Regions from separate parts of the Streptomyces sp. SID5464 genome, predicted to be linked through region 3. Evidence: riboswitches for the same ligand, from Rfam matches in the RefSeq annotation. Region 3 holds a riboswitch; each other region holds the start of a gene.
The links. A riboswitch is a leader RNA that binds a small molecule or an ion and turns the genes downstream of it on or off. The one in region 3 is predicted to bind thiamine pyrophosphate.
Positions count from the first base shown of each region.

Region 1: linked by a shared signal. The riboswitch ahead of thiO (glycine oxidase ThiO) and the one ahead of thiC (phosphomethylpyrimidine synthase ThiC) in region 3 are both predicted to bind thiamine pyrophosphate.
Region 2: linked by a shared signal. The riboswitch ahead of GTY47_RS30775 (thiamine ABC transporter substrate-binding protein) and the one ahead of thiC (phosphomethylpyrimidine synthase ThiC) in region 3 are both predicted to bind thiamine pyrophosphate.

Region 1 covers NZ_WWIQ01000001.1:30,615-38,417, reverse strand. Annotated here, with positions in the region: gene GTY47_RS00195 (NAD(P)/FAD-dependent oxidoreductase) at 1-485, shown strand, start outside; gene GTY47_RS00190 (hypothetical protein) at 513-1,460, opposite strand; gene metF (methylenetetrahydrofolate reductase [NAD(P)H]) at 1,517-2,440, opposite strand; gene thiE (thiamine phosphate synthase) at 2,546-3,208, opposite strand; gene GTY47_RS00175 (Rv2175c family DNA-binding protein) at 3,562-3,927, opposite strand; gene GTY47_RS00170 (FAD-dependent oxidoreductase) at 4,005-5,246, opposite strand; gene GTY47_RS00165 (hypothetical protein) at 5,279-5,629, opposite strand; TPP riboswitch at 5,685-5,796, shown strand; gene thiO (glycine oxidase ThiO) at 5,794-6,963, shown strand; gene thiS (sulfur carrier protein ThiS) at 6,960-7,160, shown strand; gene GTY47_RS00150 (thiazole synthase) at 7,163-7,803, shown strand, end outside.
Region 2 covers NZ_WWIQ01000061.1:59,582-67,384, forward strand. Annotated here, with positions in the region: gene GTY47_RS30765 (ABC transporter ATP-binding protein) at 1-674, opposite strand, end outside; gene GTY47_RS30770 (iron ABC transporter permease) at 674-2,344, opposite strand; gene GTY47_RS30775 (thiamine ABC transporter substrate-binding protein) at 2,320-3,357, opposite strand; TPP riboswitch at 3,482-3,588, opposite strand; gene rlmN (23S rRNA (adenine(2503)-C(2))-methyltransferase RlmN) at 3,643-4,749, opposite strand; gene GTY47_RS30785 (SRPBCC family protein) at 4,818-5,264, opposite strand; gene GTY47_RS30790 (phosphatidate cytidylyltransferase) at 5,427-6,554, opposite strand; gene frr (ribosome recycling factor) at 6,554-7,111, opposite strand; gene pyrH (UMP kinase) at 7,276-7,803, opposite strand, start outside.
Region 3 covers NZ_WWIQ01000022.1:545,039-552,841, reverse strand. Annotated here, with positions in the region: gene GTY47_RS18080 (LacI family DNA-binding transcriptional regulator) at 1-39, shown strand, start outside; gene GTY47_RS18075 (metallophosphoesterase) at 320-1,411, shown strand; gene GTY47_RS18070 (membrane protein) at 1,595-2,461, shown strand; gene thiC (phosphomethylpyrimidine synthase ThiC) at 2,552-4,336, opposite strand; TPP riboswitch at 4,329-4,518, opposite strand; gene GTY47_RS18060 (YibE/F family protein) at 4,591-6,339, shown strand; gene GTY47_RS18055 (SsgA family sporulation/cell division regulator) at 6,442-6,876, opposite strand; gene GTY47_RS18050 (IclR family transcriptional regulator C-terminal domain-containing protein) at 6,976-7,701, opposite strand.

The DNA of each region.
Region 1 (7,803 bases), on a different contig from region 3:
CGGCGGACCGCGAGGCCGAGTTGGACGCCCTCTTCGGCACGGCGGCGCGGCACCCACGCCCTACGGTCACGGTCCTGCGGCCCGACGACCCGCGGCTGGTCCCGGATCCGGACCACGAGGCGGTCACCCTCACGACGGTGGTGCCCGCGCGGCCCGACGAGCCCTGCGACGACCTCACCGAAAACATGATCACGGTCGCCGAACGCGCCGTACCGGACCTGCGCGACCGTCTCCTCTGGCACGACGTGCGCACCCCGGCCGACATCGCCGAGGCGACCGGCGCGGAGGGCGGGGCGGTGCCGGTGCCCGCTCTGGCGGCGGGCGGCGGGCGGCTGCTGCATCCGTCCAACAGCACCCGCGTGCCCGGTCTGTTCACCGTGGGCGGCTGGGCGCATCCCGGTGGCGGACTGCCGCACGCCGGCATGTCGGGCGCGCTGGTGGCGGGACTGATCGTGGAGGGGCCGGAGTTCCGGGGCTCCCAGTAGGCTCGCCGCCCCAGCGGCGTTCAGGCTTCAGAAACGGTACTGCTCGTCGAAGCCGTTCCCGGGTGTCTGCTGCTGCCCGGTGCCCTGGTACGGGTACGACTGCTCCGGCGGCAGCTCCTGGCCGTACTCGTCGGTGTTGCGCTGCTGCGGGACCCAGGCACCGCCGGGCGGGGTCTCGCCCCCGTAGGTACCGGCGTACTGGTCCTGGCCGTAGCCCTGCTGGGCGTAGTACTGCTGGTCGCCGTAGGAGGTGTCGTACGAGCCTCCGCCGTAGGTCGGCGAGCCGATGTACGGGTCGGAGTAGGCGGCGTACTGCTGCTGGTCCGTGGCGTCGTAGCCCTGCTGCCGACCGTAGCCCGAGTAGTCGTAGGCGTAGGGCTGGTCGGTGCCCTGGGCCGTGGCGGCGTACTGGTCGTGGGGCAAGCCCGGCTGGTATCCGGTGTCGCCGTACACGCCGTAGGAGCCGGTGTCGTCGGGCACGGGCTGCGGCTCGTAGACGGCGGTGGTCTCGGCGGCCGTCGGGTGGACGGGGCGCGACGGGGTGAAGACGTCGTCGTGGTCGTAGTCGTCGTCCTGGCCGTAGGCGGGGGCGGTGGCGTCGTGGCGGTAGTCGGCGCCCTCGTCGCCGAAGCCGCCGTCGGCCGCCTCCAGGCCCGAGACCTCAAGGCTCGGCTCCTGGCGGCCGCGCTCACCGCGGCGGCCCTTGCCGCCGCCCAGCATCGGCGCGTTCATCGCCCAGCCGGCCGAGAAGCCGCTGCGGAAGGACAGGGTGACGTACGTCTGCCCGACCGCGAAGGCGGCCGCACCCAGCCCGATCACGACGACCGACGGGATCAGCACACCGACCACGACACCGAGGAAACCGACGAAGGCGAGCAGCCGCCAGCGCAGCCGTGCCTTGTACTGCAACAGCACCTCGCCCAACAGCCACAGCGCGACGATGCCGAACGCGATGTAGAGGACCGCCCAGCCCATGTACGCCCCTCTCCCAGTCGCCGCTACGCAGTGTGTCGTATACCGGTGCGAACGGTCTAGGCCTGCGGTCGGTGGTGCAGGCCCAGGTTCTCGTAGATTTCCAGCGTCGCCGTGGAGTTGTTGAGCGTGATGAAGTGCAAGCCGGGCACGCCCTCGGCGAGCAGCCGCGCACAGAACTCCGTGGCGAATTCGATACCAATGGAGCGTACAGCGGCCGGATCGTCTTTTGCTGTGAGGATCCGCTCTTTCAGGGCGGCCGGGAACGCGGCGTTGGTGAGGGACCCGATCCGCTCCAGCGACCGCACGCTGGCGATCGGCATGACCTCGGGAATGATCGGGGTGTCGCAGCCGGCGGCCGAGACGCGGTCGCGCAGCCGGAGGTAGTCCTCCGGGTGGAAGAACATCTGCGTGATGGCGTAGTCGGCGCCCGCACGGCACTTGTCGACGAAGTGACGGACGTCGGAGTCCCAGTCGGTGGAGCGCGGGTGCATCGCCGGGAAGGCGGCGACGCCCACGCAGAAGTCGCCGGACGCCTTGATCAGCTCGACCAGTTCGGCGGCGTAGGCGAGACCCCGGGGGTGCGGCACCCACTCGCCCATCGGGTCGCCGGGCGGGTCACCGCGCAGGGCGAGCATGTTGCGGATCCCCGCGTCGGCGTACTGGCCGATGATGTTGCGCAGGTCGGCCACCGAATGGTCGACCGCCGTGAGGTGCGCGATGGGCGTGAGGGTGGTGTCGGAGGCGATCGCCTCGGTCGCCTTGACCGTGCCCGCCCGGGTGGAGCCGCCCGCGCCGTACGTCACGGAGACGAAGTCGGGCGCCACGGCCTCGACCCGGCGCAGCGCGTTCCACAGGTTCCGCTCGCCCTTCGGGGTCTTCGGGGCGTAGAACTCGAACGAGTACGTCGTTTTGCCGGTCGCGAGCATGTCGCGGACGGTGCGCGCGTGGTCCGACCTGATGGATGCGGTGCCGAGGGCCATACCGGCAGGTTAGCCAGGGGCGGTCGGTCCCCCAACCGGGCGCAGGGTTTTGCCCGTTTTGCGCACTTGTTGTCCATCCCTTGGACAAACCGGCCCACAAACCGGCTACCGCTTCTCCCGCAGCCTCTCGGCGAACTCGGCCGCCGCCGCGCCGGGGTCGTCGGCCTCCGTGATCGCCCGTACGACGACGGCGCGGCGGGCCCCCGCTTCCAGGACCTGGTCGAGATTGCCGAGGTCGATGCCGCCGATGGCGAACCAGGGCCGGTCGGTGCCGAGGGCGGCGGTGTACCGGACGAGGTCCAGGCCGGGGGCGTGCCGGCCGGGCTTGGTGGGGGTGGGCCAGCAGGGGCCGGTGCAGAAGTAGTCCACGCCGTCCTGGACGGCGGCCGCGGCGGCCTCGGACTCGGCGTGCGTGGAGCGGCCGATCAGGACGCCGTCGCCGAGGATCGCGCGGGCCGCGGGGACGGGGAGGTCGCCCTGGCCGAGGTGCAGTACGTCGGAGCCGGCGGCGTGGGCGACGTCCGCGCGGTCGTTGACCGCGAGCAGCTTGCCGTGCCGGGCGCAGGCGTCGGCGAAGACGGCCAGGTGCTCCAGCTCCTCGGCCGCCTCCATGCCCTTGTCCCGCAACTGCACGATGTCGACCCCGCCCGCCAGGACGGCGTCCAGGAACTCCACGAGATCGCCCTGCCGCTTGCGCGCGTCGGTGCAGAGGTAGACCCGGGCGTCGGCGAGCTGGGCGCGGGCGGTGCCGGCAGTTGTGGCGGCCATGCGTGTGTCCCCCTGGTTTGTCGGTGGCGTACGGGTGCGGGGTGCGCGCCCCGGCGCCGTCAGGTGCGGCTGCTCCCATGGTTCCGCACCGGCGCGGGTGCGGGCGCAGGTGGCCCATCGTTGCGCACGGGTGCGGATGCACCGGTGGCACCGTACAAGTGCGGGCGGGCCCAAGCGCCGGAACGCCCGCTCCGGTGACTCCGGTCGGCCTCCCCCCCCCGGCCGGGCACAAGCCACCCCCTGACCGGGACCTTGCGGGTCGACCGCACAGGCCCCGGCCCACACACACCGGGCGTTTGTTCAGGTCCGGCCCCGCTCGCACGGCACCGGACGGTTGTTCGGTCGTGGTCGGGTCAGACCGCGAGCGCCTGGGCGCGGCGCTTCACCTCCGTGCCGCGGTTCTCGCTCAGGGCCTGGGCCGGCGTGCCGGGCAGGCTCGGGTCGGGGGTGAAGAGCCACTCCAGCATCTCTTCGACCGTGAAGCCGTCGTCCCGCAGGAGCGTCAGGGTCCCGGACAGGCCCTTGACGACCTTGTCCCCGTCGATGAAGGCCGCGGGGACGTGCAGCGCGCGGTTCTCACCGCGGCGTACGGCGATGAGCTGGCCGTCCTTGACCAGCTGCCGCACGCGCGTCACCTCGACGCCGAGCTGTTCGGCGATGTCGGGGAGGGTGAGCCAGGCAGGGACGAGAGCATCGATCTTTGCGTCAATCTCGGTCACGGAAACCAGCCTGCCATCCCCCACTGACAGTCGGAAGTCGGGCCCGCCCACCTGGGCGGACACGCCCGCCTCGACAGCTACGCCGTCGCCGCCTTCAACGGCCTCGCCGGGTCCGCCAGCAACGCCGGATTCATCGGCGTGCCCGACTCGATCAGGCGGCGGCCCTGCGCCAGGTCCCGGGGGCGGCCCACCGCCAGCAGCGCGACCAGCCGGTCGCCGCGCAGCCAGCAGACCGTCCAGGCCGGTCCGGCCGGGTCGCCCCGCCAAAGGGTCGTGTCGGCGGCCGCGTGGTGCCCGGCGTACTGCACGAACCGTCCGAACTGCTCCGACCAGAAGTACGGCACGGGGTCGTACACCGCCGGGGTCTCCCCCGAGGCCCGGCCGACGATGTTCACGGCGACCGTGCGCGGCCCCTGGAGGGCGTTGTCCCAGTGGTGCACCAGCAGGCGCTCGCCGTACCGGCCCGAGGGGAAGGAGGCGCAGTCGCCGACCGCGTACACGTCGGGCACCGACGAACGAAGGTGCTGGTCGGCCACGATCTCGCCGTGCGTGCCCAGCTCGATCCCGGAGCCGGACAGCCAGGCCGTGGCCGGACGGGCGCCGATGCCGACGACGACCGCGCCCGCGGGCAGCCGCGAGCCGTCGTCGAGGACCACCGTTCCGGGTTCCACACGCTCCACGCGCGCGTGCGTCCGCAGCACGGCACCCGCGTCGGCGTACCAGCGGGCCATCGGCGCGGCGACCTCGGCGGGCAGCGCCCCGGCGAGGGGCCGGTCGGCGGCCTCCACGACGGTCACCGCGCAGCCCGCCTCGCGCGCGGCCGTGGCGAACTCCGCGCCGATCCAGCCCGCGCCGACGACCACGATGTCGTGCCGGCGGGCCAGCACCGGCCGCAGCCGCTCGGCGTCGTCCAGGGTGCGCAGCAGGTGCACGCCCGGCACGCCCTCCGCCCCGGGCAGCCGGATCGGTTCGGCACCGGTCGCGACGACCAGGACGTCGTACGGCACGGGCCCGTCCTCGGTGTCCAGCTCGTGGTCGCCTGGGCGCAGGCCCAGCACCTCGCAGCCGAGCCGCAGTTCGATGCCGAGGGCCTCGAAGTCGACGTCGAAGGCTGAGCCCTCGGCCTTGCCGAGCAGGACGGCCTTGGACAGGGGGGGCCGGTCGTAGGGCTGGTGCGGCTCGGCGCCGAGCACGCTCACCGTGCCGGTGAAGCCCTGCTCGCGCAGGGCGACCGCGGTCTGGACACCGGCCATGCCCGCGCCCGCCACGACCACGCGCCCCGGCGCGGACGAACCTGGTTCCTGCGTCTGCTCGCTCACCTGATCACCATAGACAACTGACATTTCGTCAGTCAGTGCTCATCCGCAGTGACCTGCTCCACAACGCTCGTCCCGCTGCCCGCCTGGGACTCCCACTCCCAGCTCTCCTCCAGCCGCACCCGCCCGTCGGGCAGTTCCACGACGGTCGACACGCAGTGCCCGGAGGAGGTGGTCCCGTCCCCCTTGAGTTGTACGTACCGGAAGTCCAGCCTGTCGCCCTCCCGGGTACCCACGAGATGTCCGCGTACGACGTCGCCGCCCGAGTACTCGGCCCAGACCTCTCCGTCCTGCTCGTGGTACGTGAACCGGGTGCGGGTCCCCACCTGGCCGGGTGCCTGGTCGGCGACCGGGGCCAGGACGAGACCGTCGAGGGATCGGGCCATGGCGGTGGCTCCCTTACTGCGGCGTACGGCATCGGGCTAGGGTGGGTGGCCAACGTAAGGCACTCGCGGGAGCCCGGACGCACCGGGCTGAGAGGGAGGCTGGCGGCCTCCGACCGTACGAACCTGATCCGGGTCATGCCGGCGAAGGGAGGGGCTGGACGCCCATGTCGCGTACGCGAACGTCAGACGTCCTCGTCGTCGGGGGCGGGATCATCGGCCTGGTCACCGCGTGGCGGGCCGCGCAGCGCGGACTCGCCACGGCCGTGGTGGACCCGGAGCCGGGCGGCGGAGCCGCACAGGTGGCGGCCGGGATGCTGGCCGCCGTCACGGAACTGCACTACGGCGAGCAGACCCTGCTCGGTCTGAACCTCGCCTCCGCCCGGCGCTATCCGGACTTCGCGGCCGAGCTCACCGAGCAGACCGGCCACGACCTCGGCTACCGCCGGTGCGGCACGCTCGCCGTGGCCCTGGACGCCGACGACCGGGCCCATCTGCGCGAACTGCACGCCTTGCAGCAGCAGTCGGGCCTGGAATCGCAGTGGCTGTCGGGGCGGGAGTGCCGTCGCCTGGAGCCGATGCTCGCGCCGGGCGTGCGCGGCGGGCTGCGGGTCGACGGGGACCACCAGATCGACCCGCGGCGGCTGGCCGGGGCGCTGGTCGCCGCGTGCGAGCGGACCGGTGTGGTCTTCCACCGGGCATGGGCGGAGCGGCTCACCGTCGTACGGGACCGGGCCACGGGTGCCGTCACGGACGACGGCACCCCGCTGGACGCCGGACAGGTCGTGCTGGCCGGGGGCAGTCTCAGCGGGCGGCTCGCGGGCGTCCCGGAGGATGTGCTGCCCCCCGTGCGGCCGGTGAAGGGGCAGGTCGTACGGCTGACCATGCCGCAGCGGCACGGGTCGTTCCTCAGCCGGACCGTGCGCGCGGTCGTGCGCGGCAGCCATGTCTACCTGGTGCCGCGCGAGAGCGGCGAGCTGGTCATCGGGGCGACCAGCGAGGAGCTGGGCTGGGACACCACCGTGACCGCGGGCGGTGTGTACGAGCTGCTGCGCGACGCGCACGAGCTGGTCCCGGGCATCACCGAGCTGCCCCTCACCGAGACCCGGGCCGGACTGCGCCCCGGCTCCCCCGACAACGCGCCGCTGCTCGGCCCGACCGGTCTCGAAGGGCTCTCGTTGGCCACCGGGCACTACCGCAACGGCGTCCTGCTCACGCCGGTCACCGGCGACGCCATGGCGCACGTCCTGACGACGGGTGAACTCCCCGAGGAAGCCCGCCCCTTCACTCCGAAGCGCTTCAGCACCGCCACCGCCCTCACGGAGCAGCCCGCATGAACATCTCCGTCAACGGGGAGCCCCGGGACGTCCGGCCCGGTACGGCTCTCGACTCCGTCGTGAAGTCCCTCACCGCCGCGCCGTCCGGCGTGGCCGCCGCCCTCAACGAAACCGTCGTCCCGCGCGCCCAGTGGCCGTCCACGCCCCTCGCCGAGGGGGACCGCGTGGAAGTCCTCACCGCCGTCCAAGGAGGCTGACCATGGCCGACGATCCGTTTGTCCTCGGTGGTACGTCCTTCACGTCCCGCCTGATCATGGGCACGGGCGGGGCGCCCAGCCTCGACGTGCTGGAGCGGTCGCTGGTCGCGTCCGGGACGGAGCTGACGACGGTCGCGATGCGCCGGGTGAACGCCTCGGTGCACGGCTCGGTGCTGTCCGTCCTGGACAAGCTGGGCATCCGCGTCCTGCCCAACACGGCGGGCTGCTTCACGGCCGGTGAGGCCGTCCTCACGGCCCGTCTCGCGCGCGAGGCCCTCGGCACCGACCTGGTCAAGCTGGAGGTCATCGCAGACGAGCGCACGCTGCTGCCGGATCCGATCGAGCTGCTGGAGGCGGCCGAGACGCTGGTCGACGACGGGTTCACGGTGCTGCCGTACACCAACGACGATCCCGTGCTGGCGCGGAAGCTGGAGGACGTCGGCTGCGCGGCGATCATGCCGCTCGGCTCGCCGATCGGCTCCGGACTGGGCATTCGCAATCCGCACAACTTCCAGCTGATCGTCGAGCACGCGCGCGTGCCGGTGATCCTGGACGCGGGGGCCGGTACGGCGTCGGACGCCGCGCTGGCGATGGAGCTGGGGTGTGCGGGTGTGATGCTCGCCTCGGCGGTGACGCGGGCGCA
Region 2 (7,803 bases), on a different contig from region 3:
GCCGGCCGCTGCCACACCTGGAGCGGCGTACCGGACTGGGCGATCCTGCCGTCCCGCATCACCACGACCCGGTCGGCCAGCGCGAAGGCCTCCCCCTGGTCGTGCGTCACGGCGAGCACGGTGGTGCCCAACCGGCCGAACAGCTCCTTCAGTTCGACGACGAGCCGCTCCCTGAGCGACCGGTCGAGCTGGCCCAGCGGCTCGTCCAGCATCAGCAACCGGGGGCTCGGTGCCAACGCCCGGGCCAGCGCGACCCGTTGCTGCTCCCCGCCGGACAGCGCGGCGACGGCCCGGCGGGACGCGCCCGGCAGCCCGACCAGGTCCAGCAACTCCTGTACACGGTCGGCCTGTTGCCGCTTCGACGCCCCGTGCATACGCAGTCCGAAGGCGACGTTGCCGCCCACGTCCCGCTGCGGGAACAGCTGGTGGTCCTGGAACATCAGCCCGACCCCGCGCCGGTGCGCGGGCACGCCCACCTGGTCGCGCCCGTCGAGCGCCACCCGCCCGGAGTCGAGCGGCTGGAGCCCCGCCACCGCCCGCAGCAGCGTCGACTTGCCGCTGCCGCTGGGCCCGAGCACACACACGATCTCGTGCTCGGCGACCTCAAGGTCGACGGCGTCCAGCACGGCACGCCCGCCGAAACGGACCGTCGCACCTTCCAGAGCCAGCAGCATCAGAACTCCCCGGTCCGGTCCGTGCGAAGCCTCTCCAGCACCAGCAGGGCCACGGCGCACACCACCATCAGAATCGTCGAAAGGGCCATCGCCTGGCCGTAGTTCAGCTCCCCGGGCCGCCCCAGCAGCCGCGCCACGGCCACCGGCAGCGTCGGGTTGTCGGGCCGCGCGATGAACACCGTCGCCCCGAACTCCCCGAGCGACACGGCGAAGGCGAACCCGGCCGCGATCAGCAGCGCCCGCCGCACCATCGGCAGATCCACCTCACGCCACACCCGCCAGGGCGAGGCCCCCAGCACCGAGGCCGCCTCCCGCAACCGCACGTCCACCGCCCGCAGTACGGGCAGCATCGTCCGCACGACGAACGGCACACCGACCAGCGCCTGCGCGAGCGGCACCAGGATCCACGAGGACCTCAGATCGAGCGGCGGCGCGTCGAGGGCGATCAGGAACCCGAACCCGACGGTCACCGCGGACACCCCGAGCGGCAGCATCAGCAGGGCGTCGAAGCCGCGCACGAACCGCCCGGCGTCCCGGCGGGTGAGCGCGACGGCGGCAAGACCGCCGATCACCACGGCGATGAGCGTGGCGGCTACGGCGTACGACAGCGAGTTGCCGATGGCCTCGATCGGCGGGACGAGGAACACTCCCCCGTCCTCGCGGGTCAGCGCCCGGTAGTAGCCGAAGCCGGGGGCGTCCAGGGATCGCTGCACCAGCACGGCGAGCGGCAGCAGGAGCAGCACGGATACGGTGACGAGCACCCCGCCCAGCAGCGCCCACTGCCCCGTGCCACGCGGCCGGCGCGCGGTCACGGACGGGTCCACCAGCCGCAGCGCGGTCTCCCGCCGCCGTACGGTCCAGGCGTGCAGGGCGAGGATCGCGCCCACGGCGACGAACTGGATCAGCGTCAGCACGGCGGCCGTGGACAGGTCGAAGATCTCCGACGTCTGCCGGTAGATCTCCACCTCCAGGGTCGAGAAGGTGGGCCCGCCGAGGATCTGGACGACACCGAAGGAGGTGAAGGTGAACAGGAAGACCATGAGCGCGGCGGCGGCCACGGCGGGCGCGAGCGCCGGCAGCGTGACCTGCCGCCAGGCCCTCAGCGGCGACGCCCCGAGCATCCGCGCGGCCTCCTCCTGCCGCGGGTCGAGCTGCGCCCAGAGCCCGCCGACGGTCCGGACGACGACCGCGTAGTTGAAGAAGACGTGCGCGAGCAGGATCGCCCACACGGTGGTGTCCAGCCGCACGCCCCACAGCTCGTCGAGCAGTCCGCCGCGCCCGACCAGCGCCAGGAACGCCGTACCGACGACGACCGTCGGCAGCACGAACGGCACGGTCACCACGGCCCGCAGGACCTGCTTGCCGCGGAAGTCGAAGCGCGCGAAGACATACGCGCCGGGCAGCGCGACCAGCAGGGTGAGTGCCGTCGAGACGATCGCCTGCCAGGTGGTGAACCACAGCACGTGCCGGACGTCGGACTGCGCCAGCACCTCGCCGATCCGCCCGAACCGCCAGACCCCGTCGACCTTCAGGCCGCGCGCGACGATCGCGGCGACGGGGTAGGCGAAGAAGACGGCGAAGAACGCGACGGGCACGGCGATGAGCCCGAGCCGCGCCGCGCTCCCGCGCCGGTCCCTGCGGACGGTTACCTCAGTACGAGTGAGGTCCACGACTTGACCCACTGGTCACGGTTGTCGGCGATCTTCGCCGGGTCCATGGTCTCCGGGTCCTTGGCCTGCGGCCCGTACTTCACGAACTCCGGGGGGACCTGGGCGCCCTCGCGCACCGGGTACACGTACATGTTGAGCGGCATGTCCTCCTGGAACCGCTCGCTGATCAGGAAGTCGAGGAACGCCTTGCCGCCCTTGCTGTTCTTGGCGTTGCTCAGCAGCCCGGCGTACTCGACCTGCCGGAAGCAGGTGCCCTGCGCGACCCCGGTCGGTGCGGTGCTGGGCTTCGGGTCGGCGTAGACGACCTCGACGGGCGGCGAGGAGGCGTACGACACGACGAGCGGCCGGTCCCCCTTGGCCTTCTTGCCGCCGGCCGAGCCGGAGAACTCCTCGTTGTAGGCCTGTTCCCAGCCGTCGACGACCTTCGCGCCGTTGGCCTTGAGCTTCTTCCAGTACCCCTCCCAGCCGGCGTCGCCGTACTTCGCGGCGGTGCCCAGCAGGAAGCCCAGGCCGGGCGAGGAGGTCGACGCGTTCTCGGTGACCAGGAGGTTCTTGTACTGGGGCTTGACCAGGTCGTCGAAGCTGCGCGGCGGGTCGAGCTTGTGGTCGGCGAAGTACTTCTTGTCGTAGTTGACGCAGATGTCACCCGTGTCGATCGGAGTGACCCGGTGCTTGCCCTGGTCCGCCCGGTACTCCGGCGCGATCCGGTCCGAGCCCTTCGGCTCGTACGGCTGGAACAGGCCGTTGTCGAGGGCGCGGGACAGCAGCGTGTTGTCGACGCCGAAGAAGACGTCGCCCTGCGGGTTGTCCTTGGTCAGGATGGCCTTGTTCACGGCCTGCCCGGCGTCGCCGTCCTTGAGGACCCTGACCTTGTAGCCGGACTGCTTCTCGAAGGCCGCGATGACGTCCTTCGAGGCGGCCCACGAGTCGTGGCTGACGAGGGTCACGGTCTTGGAGTCGCCTGACCCCTGGCCGCCGTCGGACGACCCGCACGCGGCGAGTGTGCCGGCCATGCCGAGACCGACGACCACCGCCGTCAGCCGCTTTGTGGTGATGCTCACTGGATTCCTCCTGGAGGACCAGGAGAAGACGCGGCCCTGCCCGGGATCTCTGGGAATCCCGGGCAGGGCGCAACAGCTCGAGTGGAGACCGATCTCCCTACCCAGAATGACCTGGGCCAGGTTCGGAGGGTCTGCGGCCGTGTGCCGCACTCTCAGCGCTGTGGCGCTCCCCTGTCGGAATATGAAGGTGTCGGATATGCAGGTGCGGAGTATGCGGGTGTGCTTACGCCGGTCAGACTACCGTTCGGTGGCCGCGAGCTGACCACACGCCCCGTCGATCTCCTGACCACGGGTGTCCCGGATCGTCACCGGCACACCATGGGCCGCGATCGCCTCCACGAACGCCTTCTCGTCCTCGGGCCGCGAGGCGGTCCACTTGGAGCCGGGCGTCGGGTTGAGCGGGATCAGGTTCACGTGCACGGGCCTGCCCTTGAGCATGCGACCGAGCCGGTCACCGCGCCAGGCCTGATCGTTGATGTCCCGGATCAGCGCGTACTCGATGGACAGTCGGCGCCCGGACTTCGCCGCGTACTCGAACCCGGAGTCGAGGACCTCGCGCACCTTCCACCGCGTGTTCACGGGGACGAGGGTGTCGCGCAGCTCGTCGTCGGGGGCGTGCAGCGAGATCGCGAGGCGGCACTTGAGGCCCTCGTCCGCGAACCGGTGGATGGCCGGGACGAGACCGACCGTCGAGACCGTGATCCCGCGCTGCGAGAGCCCCAGCCCGTCGGGCTCGGGGTCGGTCAGCCGCCGGATGGCGCCGAGGACCCGGTTGTAGTTGGCGAGCGGCTCACCCATGCCCATGAACACGATGTTGCTGAGCCGCGCCGGGCCGCCCGGCACCTCGCCGTCCCTGAGCGCCCGCATACCGTCCACGATCTGGTGCACGATCTCGGCGGTGGACAGGTTCCGGTCGAGCCCCGCCTGCCCGGTCGCACAGAACGGGCAGTTCATCCCGCACCCGGCCTGCGAGCTGATGCACATCGTCACCCGGTCCGGGTAGCGCATCAGCACGGACTCGACGAGCGTCCCGTCGAACAGCCGCCACAGCGTCTTGCGCGTGGTGCCCTGGTCGGTCGACAGATGCCGCACGACGGACATCAGATCGGGAAGCAGCGCCTCCTGGAGCCGACCGCGGGAGCCGGCCGGAATGTCCGTCCACTGCTCCGGATCGTGCGCGTACCGCGCGAAGTAGTGCTGCGAGAGCTGCTTGGCACGAAACGGCTTCTCCCCGACAGCGGCAACGGCCTCCTTGCGCTCGGCAGGAGTGAGGTCGGCGAGATGCCGCGGCGGCTTCTTGGCTCCGCGCGGGGCGACGAAAGTGAGTTCTCCGGGCTTAGGCATGGCTCAACCAGTGTCGCAGATCGATTTGGGTGACCTGCGACCGCTGCCCTTCGCCTGCCCTCAGCCGACTACCCCGCGTGCTCCAGCCGGTCCTTGAGGAGCTGCTCGTTGCGGGGCAGTTCCTTGCGGACCTGGGGGCGTACGACGAGCGGGACGAGGACCTTGCCGACGCCGTGGCCCTCGAAGTCGATCTCGATCGTCACGTGGGAGCGCTGCCCCTCGTCGAACGGCTCGACCTCGCCGTGCACCCGTGCCCGGACAGGGCCGTCGACACCTCGCATACCCCAGCTGTGCGGCGGGTCGTACTCCGTGACCTCCATGGTCATCGGCATGATCCGGCGGCCGACGTGCCGGGTGACCCGCATCCGGGAGCCGACGCCGAACGGCCCCTCGTCAAGTCGTTCCGCGGACACGGCGCTCAGCTGCCACTCCGGCAGCCGCGGGGCGTCCATGAGGTAGTCGTACACATCTTCGGGACGCCGGTCGACATCGATGCTCTGTCGAATACTGGACATGTTGCTCCCCTTTGCGACGTACACCTGAATCGTCCCACTTGGTGACGTCGCAGGCACCCCGCACAACGACAGCGAGCCCCCGCCGACATCGGACGGGAGCTCGCCGTAAAGGCTGCGGAAGCCGCAACAGAAGCCGCAAGGGCCGTGAAAGCCGTAATCGCCTCAGCCCGACCCCACGAAGAGCACGAGCAACAGCCACACCACCGGAGCCGTCGGCAGCAGCGAGTCCAGCCGGTCCATGATGCCGCCGTGCCCGGGCAGCAGCGTGCCCATGTCCTTGATGCCGAGGTCCCGCTTGATCATGGACTCGCCGAGGTCCCCCAGCGTGGCGCTGACCGCGACCGCGAGGCCGAGCACCAGGCCCTGCCACCAGGCACCGTCGTCGATGAGGAACTGCATGCACAGCGCGCCCACGACCATCGCGAAGGAGACCGCGCCGAGCAGACCCTCGCGGGTCTTGCCGGGGCTGATGCGCGGGGCGAGCTTGTGCCGGCCGAAGCGCCAGCCGACCGCGTAGGCACCGGTGTCGCTGACGACCGTGAGCAGCAGGAACGTGAGCACCCGCTGCGGCCCGTCGTCCGCCGTCAGCATCATCGCGACGAACGTCGCCAGGAACGGCACGTAGAACGCCGCGAAGACGCCCGCTGTGACGTCCCGGAGGTAGTTCTCGGGCGGTTCCGTCATGCGCCACACGAGCACGGCCAGTGCCGTGAGCGCCATGGCGACCCAGGCGCCCTCGGCGCCCCGGACGTACCCGGCGACGACCATCGCGGCACCGCCGAGCGCGAGCGGCACGAGGGGGGCCCGGATGCCCTTGCGTTCGTCCAGCCGCTTGGTCAGCTCCCACAGGCCCACCACGACGGCGACCGCGATCACGCCGACGAACACGGCCTTGACGACGAACAGCGACGCGACGATCACCACGCCGAGCCCGACCCCGACCCCTATCGCGGCACTCAGGTCGCGACCCGCGCTCTTCTTCTGCGGCTCGGGTGCCGGCTCTACGGCGTCGGGCATGGGCTCCGGCTTCGTCTCGTTTCGGACCGGGGAGCCGCTCAGCCGAGCAGCCCCCCGGTCGTCATCCTGGTTTCCGCCGTATTCGGCTCCGTCGGGCACGATGGGCATGGGGCGAGTCTGAGGCGCTTCATGCGCATCGTAAGCGGGACCCGCCGGAGCGGCTCCCTGGACGTGCCCATGGCCAGGGCTGTGGGCGTGCCCATGGCCATGCCCTTGGTCGGTGGGCCCCCAGTACCCGGCCTGTGGCGGCGCCCCCCAGGAAGAGTCGTTCATCAGACCTCGAGCAGCTCCGCTTCCTTGTGCTTCAGGAGCTCGTCCACCTGCGCGACGTACTTCGCGGTGGTGTCGTCGAGCTCCTTCTCCGCACGGCGGCCCTCGTCCTCGCCGACCTCGCCGTCCTTGATCAGCTTGTCGATGGCGTCCTTGGCCTTGCGGCGCACGGAGCGGATGGAGACCTTGGCGTCCTCACCCTTGCTCTTGGCGACCTTGATGTACTCGCGGCGGCGCTCCTCGGTCAGCTCGGGGAACACCACCCGGATGATGTTGCCGTCGTTGCTCGGGTTGACGCCCAGGTCGGAGTCACGGATGGCCTGCTCGATGTTGCGCAGCGCGCTCTTGTCGAACGGGGTCACCACGGCCATGCGCGGCTCGGGCACCGAGAACGAGGCCAGCTGGTTGATCGGGGTCGGCGCACCGTAGTACTCGGCCACGATCTTGTTGAACATCGCCGGGTGCGCACGGCCGGTGCGGATCGCGGCGAAGTCCTCCTTGGCGACCACGACGGCCTTCTCCATCTTCTCCTCGGCCTCGAGGAGGGTCTCTTCGATCACCACTTGCTCCTGCGTGTCTTGAGTAGGCCCGGCTGCGGTTCCATGTGGGGCGGCGGCCGGCTGCGTCGCGTCTTCTTCCTGCACGGTTCCCGACCGGCGGAACATTGTCCATCCCCCGGCCCGGCTCCGTCCCGTCCGTCCCCCGGACGGGGTTGTTCTCGGTCTCAGTCCCGGCTGCCGGGGTCCCCCACCAGCGTGCCGATCTTCTCACCCTTGACGGCACGCCCGATGTTGCCCTCCGCCAGCAGCTCGAAGACCACGATAGGGAGCTTGTTGTCGCGGCACAGCGTCACGGCCGTGGCGTCGGCGACCTTCAGGTCGCGCGTGATGACCTCGCCGTAGCCGAGGTGGTCGAACTTCACCGCGTCCGGGTTGGTCTTCGGGTCGGAGTCGTAGACCCCGTCCACGCCGTTCTTGCCCATCAGCAGCGCCTCGGCGTCGATCTCCAGGGCGCGCTGGGCGGCGGTGGTGTCGGTGGAGAAGTACGGCATGCCCATACCGGCGCCGAAGATGACCACGCGGCCCTTCTCCAGGTGCCGCACGGCGCGCAGCGGGATGTAGGGCTCGGCGACCTGGCCCATGGTGATGGCGGTCTGCACCCGGCAGTCCACCCCCACCTTCTCCAGGAAGTCCTGGAGGGCCAGGCAGTTCATGACGGTGCCGAGCATGCCCATGTAGTCGGAGCGGGCCCG
Region 3 (7,803 bases):
ACGACGGTCAGCCCGCCGCGGTCACCCGAGGAGACGTAGGCCGGTACACCCGGGTAAAGGGACGATCGCCTTCCTGGGGAGAAACGGGGCCGGTCCCCCGGAGAGAAGGGATCGTTCTCGCGAAGAGAAGGAAAGCGAGGATGGTCACACGGTGGTCAAAGCCCGGCTCAATCGGGGCGAAAGCCGCGGTGAACTGGACTCTTGCTCTGATTCACCACCCCTGGGTCATCACATGGCGCGATCCGCATTCCTATGATGGGCCCACGACACCCACGGGCCGCTACGACCAGGCAGTCCGATGCGGTGCAGATGCGGCGCGATGGTGGAGGGGTCGATGACTCAGGGGGCCGGTCAGGGACCCGAGGTGGAGCGGACGGCGACGCTGCGCGACTTCCGGGTGCCCGCGTACGTCCACGAGACCGGTCCGTACGTCCACAGCGCCCACCCCGGCGAGGTCGCCCCGCCGCCCGAGGAGACCTACCCGGAGGGGTACACGCCGACCGAGCGCGATCTGCCCGTGATCCACCGGGGCGACACCGTCCAGGTGACCGTCGACCCCGAGGCCGTCGCAGCGCCGCAGGCCGACACCGGGCAGGGCCCGCTCTACGTCGTGGGCGATGTGCACGGCTACCTCGACCAGCTGGTGGCGGCCCTCCAGGAGAAGGGCCTCCTCGACGCCGACGGCCACTGGTGCGCGGGCACCGCCCGGCTGTGGTTCCTCGGCGACTTCACCGACCGCGGGCCCGACGGCATCGGCGTCATCGACCTGGTGATGCGGCTGTCCGCCGAGGCCGCCGCGGCCGGCGGTTACTGCAAGGCGCTCATGGGCAACCACGAGCTGCTGCTGCTCGGCGCCAAGCGGTTCGGCGACACTCCCGTCAACTCCGGTGCGGGCACCGCCACTTTCCAGGCGGCCTGGCTGCTCAACGGCGGCCAGAAGACCGACATGGACCGTCTCCAGGACCACCACCTGCAGTGGATGGCCCGTCTGGACGCCGTCGAGGAAGTCGACGGCCACCTGCTCGTCCACTCCGACACCACCGCCTACCTCGACTACGGCCGCTCCATCGAAGAGGTCAACGACACCGTCCGCGAGACGCTCACGCGCAACGACGCGGACGAGGTCTGGGACCTGTTCCGCAAGTTCACCAAGCGGTTCTCCTTCCGTGACGAGGGCGGCGCGGACGCCGTGCGCTCCCTGCTCGATACGTACGGGGGCACCCGCATCGTTCACGGTCACAGCCCGATTCCGTATCTGCTGGGCGAGGTCGGCTCCGAGGACGACGAGGACAGCAACGACCCCGTGGTCGAGGGGCCGCACGTCTACGCCGACGGACTCGCCATCGCCATGGACGGCGGCGTGACCATGGCCGGAAAGCTGCTGGTCCAGCAACTGCCGCTGGATACGTGAACGTTCACCGGGCAGGCGTTTCCCGTCACAGGACCGGACCGCTGAGGGGCCAATTTCGGTAAACCCCCTGTCACCGCCCACCTTCACGGCTCTACCATCGGCTTATCCGTAGCAGGCTCCCCTCCGTTTCTGCCCGACGGCTCGTCAGCATGCCGAGCCCCAAGCCCTACGGAGCATCGGGGGATGCACATGAACAGCGTTCCGCAGCACCTGCTGAGCGAGGACCGCCAGGAATACGAGCGGATCCTCGATGAGGCGCTGCGCTCCGCACCACACCGTCCGGAACTGGCCGCTGTCGGACAGCGGCTCAACCCCGAGCAACTGCGCACCATGGCGCTGAACGCCACCGCGCTCATCACGGCGGCCGCGTCGACCGAATACCAGCACTACGTCAAGGTCCGCGAGGAACAGCGGCAGCCGGCGCCGTCCAGCCAACCGGCCGTGCGCGCGACCGGCTCCTCCGAGCCGGACACGGGTGCGGCGGGCCTCGCCGCCACCATGGGCGAGGTCGCCGAGACCGCCGGCGCGGGCGCCGTCGCCGTCGTCGCCGTCCTCGCTCCCGTCCTGGCCGGCACCGCCGCGGCGATCTTCCTGCTCGTCGGCTACATCCTTCAGATGCTCAACCCCGAGCAGACGTTCGCCCGGACCATGCTCACCACGGGCTGGGTGTTCGGCGCCGTGACAGCGGTCGCGATCCTCGTCGCCGCGGTGGGACTGCTGATCACCGCCCTGCGCAACAAGCCGACGGCCGAAGGCGGCCCGCACGGCGAAGCACAGGGGGAGGTGGACCGGGCCAGGGAGGCCTGGCGCGAGGCCCTGCTGGAACGCGGCATCGTGCCCTTCCTCCGGGAGGCCCTCGTCGATCCGAACGCGGCCGCCGCGCTGCACCACACCGCCCCGTCCACGCCGGTCAGCCGCATCCCGCATCTCGGCTACGACCGCCCGGGTTTCACCAGCCCGGACGACGGCGACCGCGGCTCGCGGCCGAGCTTCAGCAGCCCGGACTACACGAGCCCGGACTTCGGAGGGCCGGAACACCAGCCGGAGTAGCCGTCGGGCAGTGCCCCGGACCGGGCCTCTCCCGCGGGCCAGGGGACCAGGGACCACCGGTCCCCGGCCCTCGGCCTGTGTGCGGGCGGATCATTCCGCGATGGGCAGGTACACGCGGTTCCCGCTCGCCGCGAACTCCTTCGACTTCTGGGCCATGCCGTCCTCGATCTCGGCCTTGGTGCCGCCGTGTTCACGGCGGATGTCCTGCGAGATCTTCATGCTGCAGAACTTGGGACCGCACATCGAGCAGAAGTGAGCCGTCTTGGCGGGCTCCGCCGGCAGGGTCTCGTCGTGGAACTCCCGTGCCGTGTCCGGGTCGAGGGCGAGATTGAACTGGTCCTCCCACCGGAACTCGAAACGGGCGTCGGACAGCGCGTCGTCCCACTCCTGGGCGCCCGGGTGTCCCTTGGCGAGATCCGCTGCGTGGGCGGCGATCTTGTAGGTGATGACGCCGGTCTTGACGTCGTCTCGGTTCGGCAGGCCCAAGTGCTCCTTGGGCGTGACGTAACACAGCATGGCCGTGCCCCACCAGGCGATCATCGCGGCGCCGATGCCGGAGGTGATGTGGTCGTACGCCGGCGCGACGTCCGTGGTCAGCGGGCCGAGCGTATAGAACGGAGCTTCATCGCAGATCTCCTGCTGAAGGTCGATGTTCTCCTTGATCTTGTGCATCGGGACGTGGCCCGGGCCTTCGATCATGGTCTGTACGTTGAAACGCTTCGCGATCCGGTTGAGTTCCCCGAGAGTCCGGAGTTCCGCGAACTGCGCCTCGTCGTTGGCGTCCGCGATCGAGCCCGGCCGCAGACCGTCTCCGAGAGAGTATGTGACGTCGTACGCGGCGAGGATCTCGCAGAGTTCCTCGAAGTTCTCGTACAGGAACGACTCCTTGTGGTGCGCGAGGCACCAGGCGGCCATGATCGAGCCACCGCGCGAGACGATGCCGGTCTTGCGGTTGGCCGTCAGCGGCACGTACGGCAGGCGCACGCCCGCGTGGACCGTCATGTAGTCCACGCCCTGCTCGGCCTGTTCGATGACCGTGTCCTTGTAGATGTCCCAGGTCAGTTCCTCGGCCTTGCCGTCGACCTTCTCCAGGGCCTGGTAGAGCGGCACGGTGCCGATGGGCACGGGGGAGTTGCGCAGCACCCACTCGCGCGTGGTGTGGATGTTGCGGCCGGTGGACAGGTCCATGACCGTGTCGGCGCCCCAGCGGGTCGCCCAGGTCATCTTCTCGACCTCCTCCTCGATGGAGGACGTCACCGCCGAGTTGCCGATGTTGGCGTTGACCTTCACCAGGAACCGCTTGCCGATGATCATCGGCTCGATCTCCGGGTGGTTGACGTTGGCCGGCAGCACCGCCCGGCCGGCCGCGATCTCGTCGCGGACCACCTCGGGCGAGACGTTCTCCCGAATGGCCACGTACTCCATCTCGGGCGTGATCTCGCCGCGGCGGGCGTACGCGAGCTGCGTGACCGCCTTGCCGTCCCTGCTGCGGCGCGGTTGGCGCGGCCGACCGGGGAAGACGGCGTCGAGGTTGCGGAGGCCACCGCGTGGCGAGGTGTGCTTGATGCCGTCGTCCTCGGGTCGGACGGGCCGGCCGGCGTACTCCTCGGTGTCGCCACGGGCGATGATCCAGTTCTCGCGCAGTGGCGACAGGCCCCTGCGGACGTCCGTGTCGACGAGCGGATCGGTGTACGGGCCCGACGTGTCGTACAGCGTGACCGACTGGCCGTTGGTGAGATGCACCTGTCGGACCGGCACCCGCAGGTCGGGGCGGCTGCCCTCGACGTACGCCTTGTGCCAGCCGATGGACTTCCCGGCCTCCTCGGACTGTTCGTCCTGAACGGAGGCAGGCGTGCGTGCGTCCTTGTTGGTCATGAGACCTACTCCCTACGCCGGCATTACCCGGTAACAGGTTCGGCGGTCGACGCAGCGGCTTCCGTCTGCCGACGTTCCGTGTGAAACATCACTCGACTTCGGTGATGTTTCATGTGAAACATCGCTGGGACGGAGGTCAGCGCCCTCTCAGCCCGGTGCTCCGAGCTCCCGCGTGTACAAAAGGTGCCTCCACGCTAGCGGCAATTCTGGCGCGGTGAACAGAGGGCCCCCCTCGTTCTTGCGATGATCGGTCGGTGACCACGACGCAGCGTCCTCCTTACCCACCGCCCGAACCGCCCCGCGGGTCCGGCGCCGGCAACGGCAACGGCCGTGGGCGCGAGCACGATTTCGCCGCCGGGGGCGGGTTCGGGCCTGCCCGGGGGCAGACGCAGGGGCACAGGCCAGGTCCCGGCAGCGGGCAGGGTGCCGGTGCGGCCGGTCCGGCCGGTACGTATGGGGCCGGCTCCGGCAGCTGGCACGATTCCGGCCCCGGCCCCAGGGAAAGCGACCGACCCGGCGGAGGCAACGGGTACGGGCACGAGCACGGACAAGGCGACAGGCCCGGCGGAGGCCACGGGCGCGGCGGAGACGACGGGTACGGCGAAGGCCACGGCCCCGGCGGCGGCCATGGGCACGGTGGGCGCAACGGCCACGGCGGCGGCGACGGGCACGGTCACGGAAACGGACCCGGCTCCGCCCCGGGCGGCGGGCACGGGCACAGTCACAGCCACGGCCCTGCCACGCCGGTCTCGATGCACCTGCGCAAGGTCATCGCGGCGGTCCTGATCCCGTTCGCCGCTGCCGTGCTGGTCGGTCTCGCCGTGCTGTGGCCGGGCGGGGCCCCGCCGCACGAGCGCACCGGCGTCGGCTTCGACCGGCAGACGCAGCAGGCCTCGGTCACCAAGGTCGTGGCGGTGAGCTGCAAGGAGGCCGGCGCCTCGGGCGTCCCGCCGACCGGCGACACCTCCACCGCCGAGGGTTCCTCCGCTGTGCAGCAGGAGAAGGGGACCTGCAAGCGGGCGACGATCCGGGTCGACAGCGGCAAGGACAAGGGCCGTACCTTCACCGAGATCGTCCAGCCGGACCAGTCCCGCCAGTTGCACGAGGGCCAGAAGGTCGTGGTCGCCTACGAGCCCTCCGCGCCGAAGGACCTCCAGTACTCGGTCACCGACATCAACCGCCGCCTGCCCATGGCGCTGCTCGCCGGCATCTTCGCCCTCGCCGTCGTGGTCGTCGGGCGACTGCGGGGTGTCATGGCCCTGGTCGCACTGGCCATCAGCTTCCTGGTGCTGAACTTCTTCATCCTGCCCGCGATCCTTCAGGGCTCGAACCCGCTGCTCGTGGCGGTGGTGGGCGCGAGCGCCATCATGCTCATCGCCCTGTATCTGTGTCACGGCCTGTCCGCCCGGACCTCCGTGGCGGTGCTCGGCACCCTCGTCTCGCTGCTGCTGATCGGCGTTCTCGGCTCGCTGTTCATCGACTGGGCCGCGCTCACCGGCAACACCGACGACAACACCGGTCTGATCCACGGGCTCTACCCGACGATCGACATGAGTGGTCTGCTGCTCGCCGGCGTCATCATCGGATCGCTCGGCGTGCTCGACGACGTGACGGTCACACAGACGTCGGCGGTGTGGGAGCTGCACGAGGCCAACCCGTCCATGGGCTGGCGGGGCCTGTACCGCGCGGGGATCCGGATCGGCCGCGACCACATCGCCTCGGTCGTCAACACGCTCGTCCTCGCGTACGCGGGTGCCGCGCTGCCGCTGCTCCTGCTGTTCTCCATCGCGCAGAGCGGTGTCGGGACGGTCGCCAACAGCGAGCTGGTCGCGGAGGAGATCGTGCGCACGCTGGTCGGTTCGATCGGCCTGGTCGCCTCGGTGCCGGTCACCACGGCGCTGGCGGCACTGGTGGTCTCGGCGGACCGCTCGGGAGCGCAGCCGGCCGCGGAGGCGGTCGCGGCCCCGGCACGCGGGGGGAGGGGCCGGCGCCGCAAGCGCTGACGCCTCTCGAACTCCGAAGCCCCCGCCGCACAGAGAAGCGTTCCTGCACAGCTCGGCGGCATCCGGTGAAGCGTTACTCCACCGTGCCGCCCGACGGATGCCTCAGCCGGCGCCTTGTTCCGCGAGGATGCGGTCCAGGGCCTCGTCGAGATGGGCGTCGAAGTCGGCGAGCGACCCCTCCTGGCCCAGCGGCACCAACTTGTCGGTGCGATCGAGGAAGGCGACCAGCGGTGCCGTCGACGACCGGAACAGCGCCTGGTCACTGCCCACCTGAAGCCGGATCAGCACCTCGCCCAGCGAGTCCGGGTCGACGGGCGTGACCCGCACATCGCCCTCCCCGCACGGCCGGCCGACCCCGTCGATCAGCAACTCCCGGCCGAAAGCCCACGTCACCGGGGCATCACCGGGCAGGTGGAAGGTCAGCCTGACGGCATAGGGATCACTGGTCTCATAGCGCAGCTCCACCGGAATGCGGAAGGAGAGCTCCTCGGACACGAGAAAGCTCATCATGACCTCTGCCTGTACGGACTCGCGCATCGCTAACCCCGTCATTCGCCGTGGACTGGCCGGGAACGAACCTCTGACACTTGGTGGAATCTTGCTGAACGTACACAGCAGATCACAAGGAGTGAGTTTTCACATACTGATAGAGAGCGCGAGCGACCCGAGCAGACTCCCGACCTCGCTCTGCAACTGCCGGGCCGCCGGGAGCAGCCGGTGCTCCTGGTGGGCGGGCAGGGAGATGGCCATCGTGGCGGCCGTGGTGCCGAGGGTGAGCGGGATCGCCGCGCAGACGGCGCCCAGGGCGTACTCCTGACGCTCGATCACCGGTTCCATCCGCCGCACCCGTTCCAGGCGGCGCAGCAGGCTGTGGTTGTCCCGCACGGTGTACGGCGTGAGGGCCTGCACGGGATAGCGGTCGAGGTGGTCCCGGCGGGCCTCCTCGTCCAGTTGGGACAGCAGGCACTGCCCGATGGCGTGCGCGTGCCCGGTCTCCCGGAAGTCGGCCCACTCCTCGACCGCGGGATTGCCCGGGGTGTCGGAGACGCACATGACCTCGATCTCGCCCTCGCGGTACACCGCGTAGTACACGGGGACGCCGAGCACGTCCCGCCAGTGCGCGAGTGCGTCGACGATCGTGCTGCGACGTTTCTGCCGTGCCCCGCTGCTGCTCAGCCGCTCGGCGGCGTCACCGAGAAAGAACAGGCCCTTGTCCCGGCTCAGATAGCCCTCGTGCACGAGCGTGCGCAGCAGGTGGTAGGTCGTGGGCAGGGCCAGCCCGGTCTCCCGGGCCAGTTGCTTGGCGGGGGCGCCGTACTCGTGCGCGGCGACGGTCTCCAGCAGGCGCATCGCGCGCTGCACGGACCCGATGAGGGTCGCCGGAGGGGGCGGCGTGGCGGGAGGCGGTTGCTCGGAGCAGGGCGTCGAACGCGGTTGCGCGGGGACGGTGTGCAGGTGGACAGG